Regions from separate parts of the Acetobacter sp. DmW_136 genome, predicted to be linked through region 2. Evidence: riboswitches for the same ligand, from Rfam matches in the RefSeq annotation. Region 2 holds a riboswitch; the other holds the start of a gene.
The links. Region 2 has a riboswitch for thiamine pyrophosphate ahead of thiC (phosphomethylpyrimidine synthase ThiC). Riboswitches for the same ligand answer to the same signal wherever they lie in the genome.
Positions count from the first base shown of each region.

Region 1: it holds a riboswitch for thiamine pyrophosphate, as region 2 does, so the genes downstream of both, thiD (bifunctional hydroxymethylpyrimidine kinase/phosphomethylpyrimidine kinase) here and thiC (phosphomethylpyrimidine synthase ThiC) in region 2, are expected to answer to the same signal.

Region 1 covers NZ_VHON01000016.1:25,631-30,060, forward strand. The annotation lists partial or broken gene FKW31_RS06465 (GH36-type glycosyl hydrolase domain-containing protein) at 1-1,032, shown strand, start outside; gene FKW31_RS06470 (amidohydrolase family protein) at 1,098-2,438, shown strand; gene FKW31_RS06475 (GNAT family N-acetyltransferase) at 2,540-3,073, opposite strand; TPP riboswitch at 3,252-3,371, shown strand; gene thiD (bifunctional hydroxymethylpyrimidine kinase/phosphomethylpyrimidine kinase) at 3,434-4,237, shown strand; gene FKW31_RS06485 (hypothetical protein) at 4,311-4,430, opposite strand, start outside.
Region 2 covers NZ_VHON01000028.1:3,126-7,555, forward strand. The annotation lists gene thiC (phosphomethylpyrimidine synthase ThiC) at 1-1,526, opposite strand, end outside; TPP riboswitch at 1,610-1,763, opposite strand; gene FKW31_RS09490 (sugar porter family MFS transporter) at 1,935-3,422, shown strand; gene accC (acetyl-CoA carboxylase biotin carboxylase subunit) at 3,518-4,430, opposite strand, start outside.

The DNA of each region.
Region 1 (4,430 bases), on a different contig from region 2:
TGTGCCCGTGCGCTTGATCGGAGCCTTGCTGTAGGCGTTCATGGCCTTCCCCTCATGGGCACGGGAGACTGGAACGATGGCATGAACCGTGTAGGAGAACAGGGCCGAGGGGAAAGTGTGTGGCTTGGCTGGTTCCTCTACACCACACTTGAGATATTTATCCCCATTGCCCGTGCTCGGAATGAAGATATGCGGGCTGATAAATGGCAGCAGCATACCCGCAAACTGGCCAAGGCGCTGGAACACACATGGGATGGAGATTGGTACCTGCGAGCCTATTTTGATGATGGCACGCCGCTGGGCTCTCACACCATGCCGGAATGTCAGATAGATGCCATTTCTCAATCTTGGTCTGTACTTTCTGGTGCAGCCACGCCAGAACGGGCCAACCATGCCATGCGCTCTGCCGTTCATCGGTTGGTACGGGAGCAGGACGGACTTATTCTTGTGCTTACGCCACCGTTTGATAAAGCCATGCCAGACCCCGGTTATATTCGAGGATACCCACCCGGCATACGTGAAAACGGCGGCCAGTACACCCATGCAGCGTTATGGACAGTTATGGCCATTGTAGCTTTAGACGATGGCAATCTGGCCCAAACATTATTCCATATGCTTAACCCCATCACCCATAGCCAAACACCGGAACAAGCAGCACGTTACAGGCTGGAACCCTACGTTATTGCGGCTGATGTATATTCTGAAGCCCCGCATGTTGGGCGTGGTGGGTGGTCTTGGTACACAGGCTCTGCCGGTTGGATGCAACGGGTGGGAACCGAAACCATTCTTGGTGTACGCATTCAGGGGGACAAGCTTTTGATAGATCCCTGCATTCCGCAGCATTGGCCAGAGTTTGAGGTAACATTGCAGTGGAAAACAGCGCGTTACAGTATTCTGGTAAAAAACCCGGATCATGTTTGCCGTGGTGTAAGAAAGATCACCATAGATGGCATGCAAAGCTACATGACGCATCAAATAAATATGAAAGATGATGGGCTTTTACATAAAGTAGAAGTGATCCTTGGTTCATGAATATCTGATAAACATAGAACGAATATCACTTTCTTGCCGTTTATGACGCTATTAGGGAGATCAATATGCGCCGTATGCTTTTCATCACAACTGCTCTTTTTATAACAACGCCGGTGCTTGCTGCCTCATCTCCCCCTATTGCGCTTACGCATGTGCGTATTGTGGATGGCACCGGAGCAGCCCCCATAGAAGATGGAACGCTTGTGATGCAGGGAGAGCATATTCTTGCGGTGGGCAAGAATGTGGATATTCCCAAAGATGCCAAAGTGCTGGATCGTGCAGGAGATACCGTTCTGCCCGGTATTATTTCCGATCACAGCCACGTTGGGCAGTATGAGGGCGTTACCACGGGTTCTCAATTTTATACACGCGCCAATATTATGGCGGCGCTTGGTCAGTATCGTCGTTATGGTATTACCACGGTTACGGCGCTGGGTAATAACGTGCCAGATGTGTTTGATCCGCTCCGTAAGGAAGCACATGCGGGTAAAACCCCGGCTGATCTGTTCGGTGTTGATCAAGGTATTGGTGTTCCCAATGGTGCGCCGCCTGTGAATGTGGCACCCAACCAGCTTTTCCGCCCGAAAACCGCCAATGAAGCCCGAGAAGCCGTGGACACAATGGCAGATGAAGGCACGGATCTGGTTAAAATCTGGGTTGATGATTTTGATGGCACACTGCCTGTTAAAATGAGCCCAGATGTTATTGCTGCCGTTGTAGAGGAATCCCATAAACGCAAGCTACGTGTGGCGGCGCATATTCATGATCTGGAAGATGCTCAGCATGTTGTGGCCGCCGGAGTGGATATTTTGGCCCACGGCATACGAGACAAACCCGTTACACCGGATTTGATTGCAACGCTTAAAGCCCGCGGGATCTGGTATATTGCCACCCTTCAGCTTGATGAAGCCACCACAGCTTGGGCTGATCGCGCACCGTGGACGCAAACACCCTTTGCAACAGCCGGTCTTTCTGGCCCTCTACAAAAACAGATTAACGATCCAGCATGGCAGGCGCAGCACAAAACGGGCAAACAGGCCGATTTTGCCCGCACATCTTTGGCAATGAACCTACAAAACCTGAAAACATTGCATGATGCGGGCGTAAAAATCGGCTTTGGCACAGATAGCGGCGCCACCCCTTTACGAGTGCCCGGCGTAGCAGAACATCGGGAACTGGCCCTTACAGTGCAGGCCGGCCTGACACCTTTAGAGACTATTCATATCGCCACACAGAACGCAGCAGATCTGCTGGATCTTTCTGACCGTGGCGTATTGGCGCCGGGCAAACGGGCTGATGTGTTAGTTGTTACCGGTAACCCCGCAACCAACATTGCAAATGCCGACAAAATTATTGAAACATGGGAAAATGGCGTCGCCATTTCTGCGCCTGTACTGCAAAAATAAAAATCTGTGTGAATATCCCAGCCATTTCAATATATAAGGCTGGGATATTACGCTTTGCGGCTGCTTGATTGCCATTTGTGCTATAATAGGCTTGTAGCAGATTATGCGGGCTTAAAGTGGCTCAGGTTCAATTGCATAGCGCAGCGGGTTTGTTTGGAAAAACCACTTTTTACCTCATCCTGTAATATAGCAGCTAACCTTGGGCTTATTAAGCCTTCTGGAAGTATCTTGAAACCGAGACGCGCATAAAAAGGCGCATTCCACGGTAGATCACGAAAAGTCGTCAGAGTGACGGCTCTAAGGCCATATGCTTTTGCCCAACTACATGCCGTGTAAAGCAGCGCGGTGCCTATGCCCCGCCCCTGCTCTTTTTTGCAAACGGATATTTCAAGAATATGCAATTCCTGCGCGTATATTTGCGCACAAAGAAAAGCAATTGGGTGGCCCTGCTTATCAATAGCAACCCAGCTTGTGCCTGCGGTTATGGCAGCAAGATGCGTATCCACCGGCAAAACCGCGTGATCGGCTATCCAGCTTAATGAAGGAATTTGCCGAAAAATCTGCGCGGCGGATTTTTCAATGAGCGGAAGAACAGGCGCATCCTTAATACACGCCGTACGTATGCTAAAAGTCATGGATAGTCATTATTCCGTAAAAAGCCTGTTCTAACCTCTTTTATACCGTAATTCTAAGAACACCTGCCTCTCATGGTGTCAAAGATACGGATATCACGCAGGCCGCTGTAAAACTGAAGACGCCCTCCAAACCTACCGTTAATATTACGTGCATAAAGCCCCTTGCCCTGATACGTTGCGTGTTACCGAGGGGGGCTCCGACATGGAGCTGAGATATTGCAGGGCCAAAAGGCAGCGCAATGACCCTTTGAACCTGATCCGGGTTATGCCGGCGAAGGGACAGGTTTGGCCACCCTATCCTTTTTTGCTGGAGTTTCGCGGCAGGAAGCTACGTTCTTGCGAAAAGGGAATTGCCTGACCATGATCGCCAATGTTTTGAGTATTGCCGGCACCGACCCCACAGGAGGCGCTGGAATTCATGCTGATATTAAAGCATTTTCGGCTATGGGGGCGTATGGCATGGCGGCCATTACGGCTGTGGTGGCCCAGAATACTCAAGGCGTACGTTCTTTTGTGGCCCTAGACCCACAATTTGTGGGCGAACAGATTGATAGCGTGTTTGATGACGTGCGGGTGGATGCGGTTAAGATAGGGATGGTTCCTAACAGCAGCATTGCTGAGGTTATTGCAGACCGCCTGCATTATCATGGTGCAAAAAATATTGTGCTTGATCCTGTTATGGTGGCCAAAAGTGGAGATCACCTGCTGGAAGGCAACGCGGTAAGTGCTATCAGAGACTTTTTGGTGCCGCTTGCAACGCTTATTACCCCCAACCTGCCAGAAGCAGGTGTTTTGCTGAATGCTCACCCCGTATGGACGCTGGATGAAATGCGCTTACGGGTAAAAGAGTTGGCCAAGCTGGGTTCGGAATGGGTTTTGTTAAAGGGGGGACATCTTGAAGGATCAACGCAGAGTGTTGATCTGCTTTATGGTTCTGCTGGAAAAATTATTGAGTTTGCAGCACCACGCATCTGCACACGTAATGACCACGGTACTGGCTGCACGCTTTCTGCTGCAATAGCGGCTCTTCTCCCTTCTAAATCGGTTGAAGAGAGCGTGCGAGGGGCAAAAGCATATTTGCATGGTGCGCTTGCAGAGAGTGATATGCTTGATGTCGGGCATGGGCACGGTCCCCTGCACCATTTCCATCATCTGTGGAAATAATGTTTAGTCATCTGGTAACTGTATAAGGGTTTTATCGGCATCAAATTAAGTGATGCCGATAAACAGGGCGATCTTAAAGTTCGATATCCACTTCACGAATACCAGCGCGCTGTGTGGCATCCGGGTGGCCTTGGTGAAACGGCTCGTCAGCAAGCAGCTTCACATCGTTCAGGTCAGATACGGCAAGGCAATC
Region 2 (4,430 bases):
ACGTCATTCCTGTCTGGTAGGCCCAGATGTTCCTTGGGTGTGACATAGCAGAGCATAGAGGTGCCAAACCATCCGATCATGGCTGCGCCAATGGCAGATGTAATGTGGTCATACCCCGGTGCAATGTCTGTGGTCAGCGGGCCAAGCGTATAGAAGGGGGCCTCCTTACATTCTTTAAGCTGCTTATCCATGTTGGCCTTGATCTTGTGCATGGGCACATGGCCTGGCCCTTCGATCATAACCTGACAGCCTTTTGCCCAAGCGATTTCTGTGAGTTCACCCAGGGTTTCCAGTTCGGCAAACTGTGCAGCATCATTAGCATCGGCAATGCTGCCTGGGCGTAGGCCGTCTCCTAAAGAGAAGGAAACATCATAGGCGCGCATGATGTCGCATATGTCTGCAAAGTGTTCGTAAAGGAAGCTTTCGCGGTGACCATTTAGGCACCAGCTTGCCATGATGGAGCCGCCGCGTGAAACAATGCCTGTAACGCGATGAGCTGTTAGCGGCACATGCTGCAACCGTACGCCCGCATGAATGGTAAAGTAATCCACGCCCTGTTCTGCCTGTTCGATCAGAGTATCGCGAAAAACTTCCCAGTTCAGTTTGCTGACATCACCGCCGACTTTTTCTAAAGCCTGATACAGTGGCACTGTGCCAATAGGTGTGGGAGCGTTACGTAAAATCCAATCACGGATATTGTGGATGTTTCGGCCTGTGGAAAGGTCCATTACGGTATCCGCACCCCAGCGAATGGACCATACAAGCTTTTCAACTTCTTCTGCCGCTGATGAAGTAATGGCAGAATTGCCGATATTGGCGTTAATTTTTACAAGGAAATTACGCCCGATAATAACGGGTTCCAACTCTGGATGGTTGATGTTTGCCGGAATAATGGCTCGGCCGCGGGCAATTTCCTGACGGACAAATTCAGGCGTGATGAATTCTGGAATACTGGCTCCAAAGGATTCACCATCTTCCAGACACTGGGCGGCATCATCAGCAGCTTTTTGTCGGCCCAGATTTTCGCGGTGGGCCACGTAAATCATTTCATCTGTAATAATGCCTGCTTTAGCGAACTCATACTGCGTAACAAGTTGCCCTTCTCGCCCCTTCAACACGGTATGCGGAGCAGGGCAGGGGGCTACAAGATAGGTGCCTTCTGCATTGCCATTATCTTCTGGCTTAATGTCACGCGGTTTGATGTTCTCAAAACCGCGGGCAGTCAGCCACGGTGCCCGAATTTTGGGTAGCCCTTTGTTAACGTCAATTTCTACAGTGCTGTCTGTGTAGGGGCCGGAAGTATCATACACACGCACTGGGGGTTCGTTTGCAGAAGGTTCCAGCATGATTTCGCGGAACGGCACACGCATATCTGGCCGATCTGCGGGGCTAGAATACACTTTACATGAACCACGGATAGCACCGGTGGTGACATGCCCCGGAGCGGGTGCAGCCGTGTTGGCAGGTTTAGGGTTGCCCCCTACACTGGAAGGGGCCGCGTTTTGTTTGGAATCAACTGAAGACATAATGTCATCGTCTCCTCTGCCGAGGAGGACAGGTCTGAAGAGACTCCGCTTTTGTGGGCGGCTAGGTTCGGGAAGAACATATCTGTCTTTTCAGGCACCAGTCCCTCCGCCGGTATAAGCCGGATCAGGTTCCCCGCCAAAACATCATGTTCTGGCGGCAGGGTCGCCACGGTGCCCGAACGAATCGTGCAAAAAGTGGCCTCTCAGTTCCTTACCGGAACCCCCCTTGGTATTGGACAGCAGATAGCTTTAAGTGCAATTATGTCAAGAAAAATCAAAGGGAAACGAAAAACGTATGCGTGCGTTTTAGAAGGGTGAAATTCGTAAGGCATAAAAGCCTATTTGTGACATAATAAATAAAATTATGTCAGATATGCAATAATTTTCTAATCGTGGCATAATCACAGCATGAAATCTGAAAAGAAACGAGCTCAAGAAGCTATACAAAATCTCGATATTTCTCCGTATGCCAAGCACGTGTTGTGGATTGCAGCATTTGTTTCTGCCATCTGTGGTGGTCTTTACGGCTACGATACCGGTATTATTTCTGGTGCCCTTCTTCTTATTACAAAAGATTTTCATCTGACTGCTGGTCAGGAGGAAATTGTTACATCAGCTATTCTGGTAGGCGCTGTTATTGGTGCCATGGGCATTGCCAACTTATCAGAACGCTTTGGTCGCCGTGTTTCGGTTATGGTCGTTACCGCAGTTTTTGTAATTGGTGCATTAGCGTGTTCTTACGCACCCAATCTTACCAGCCTCATTATTGCCCGTGTATTTTTGGGCTGCGCAGTGGGTGGTGCCACGCAGGTGGTGCCAACATATATTTCGGAATTGGCCCCAGCCAGCAAGCGCGGCAATCTGGTAACGCTGTTTAACGTGGCTATTGGGATTGGCATTTTTCTGGCCAACTTGGTTGGTTTTACCATGCGTGAAAAATGGGGTTGGCGGCCCATGATTTCTGTGGCCGCTATCCCGGCTGCTTTTGTTTTTATCAGCATGTTTTTTCTGCCCAAAAGCCCACGTTGGACTGCTGAAAATGAAGGGCTGGAATCTGCGGTAGAGCAGCTTGGGCGTGTGCGTTCTTCCCGCAAGGTCATTCAGCGCGAGATCAATGAGATCCACGCCAATGTTGTAAATCTAGATGAAGATGAACGTGGCTGGAAGGGCCTGAAGCTACCTTGGGTGCGCCCTGCGCTGATAGCTGCCTTAGGGATTGCCTTCTTTACGCAGGCTGGTGGGCTGGAGATGATGATCTACTATACCCCTACCTTTTTGTCTGACGCAGGGTTTGGAAGTTCATCAGCACTGCTGACAAGCTTGGGAATCGCGCTTGTTTATCTCATCATGACCCTGCTTGGGTGCTTGTTTGTCGATAAAATTGGCCGTCGGCGCTTGGTGCTTATTATGGGGCCGGGCTCTGTTGTAAGCCTTATTGGCCTGGGCATTGTTTTTGCCATGCACCCGGCTCAGGGGAGTGTGGGAAGCTGGTTGATTGTGGCCTTCTTGCTGCTGTTTATGCTGTTTAATTCTGGCGGTATTCAGGTTGTGGGCTGGCTTTTGGGGGCAGAGTTGTTTCCGCTGCCTATGCGTGCTGCGGCAACCAGTATACATGCGGCCATGCTGTGGGGGGCTGATCTGCTGGTAACATCCACGGCTCTTACATTGGTGCAGACAGTTTCTTTGGGTGGCACCATGTGGATTTATGCTGGTGTTAACCTTGCGTCTGTCTTGTTTGTTTTCTTCTGTGTGCCGGAAACAGCTGGGGCAACATTGGAAGATATTGAAACAGCTTTGCGCCGTGGTGAATTCCGCCCGCGTGTGGGACAAGATCCGCGCATTCGCTCCTATGATGAGGAAGAAGAGGAAGCTGTTGGGGTGACACCTAGTGCTTAATTGCTGATCTTAAGATCCAAATATAAAAAACCCGGCGGCATCCTAAAAGATGCGCCGGGTTTTTTGTGGTCGCCATAAAACAGTCAAACCGCAGTTTAGTGTGGTTTGGCTGTAAATTGCTCCAACCAATGGATGGTGTACTCACCCTTCTGGAATTCTGGATCTTCCAGAATACGGCGGTGCAGCGGAATAACAGTTTTAATACCTTCCACCACAAATTCATCCAACGCACGCTGCATGCGGGCAATAGCCTGCTCACGCGTAGGGGCGTGTACGATCAGCTTGGCAATCATGCTGTCGTAAAAAGGTGGTACGCGGTAACCGGTGTAAAGGGCGCTATCTACACGTACACCCAAACCGCCGGGTGGATGGTAAACAGCAACCGTGCCGGGGCAGGGGGTAAAGTTGTCTGGATCTTCCGCATTGATACGGCATTCAATGGCATGGCCAGAAAATGAAATATCCTTCTGCGTGTAGCCAAGCTGCTCACCAGCGGCCAAGCGGATTTGCTCACGCACCAAATCCACATCACACACCATTTCGGTTACTGGATGTTCGACCTGAAGGCGGGTGTTCATTTCAATGAAGCAGAACTGTCCATCCTGATACAGGAATTCCAGCGTGCCCGCGTTGCGATAGCCCATTTTGGAAAGGGCCTGCGTGGCTGTCTGGCCAATGGCATCACGCTGTTCTGCCGTAAGGGCAGGAGAACCCGCTTCTTCCAGAAGTTTCTGGTGGCGGCGCTGGAGAGAGCAGTCGCGTTCCCCAAAATGCACCACGTTGCCGTAATTGTCCCCCAGAATCTGGAGTTCAATATGGCGTGGCCGATCCATGTATTTTTCCAGATAAACAGCATCGTTACCAAAAGCAGCACGTGCTTCGGCGCGGGCCATTTTCCAGGCATCTTCCAGATCGTCAGCCGTTTGGGCCACCTTCATGCCACGGCCACCACCGCCAGCCGCAGCCTTGATCAGCACTGGGTAGCCCACTTTGTCAGCAACTTCGCGG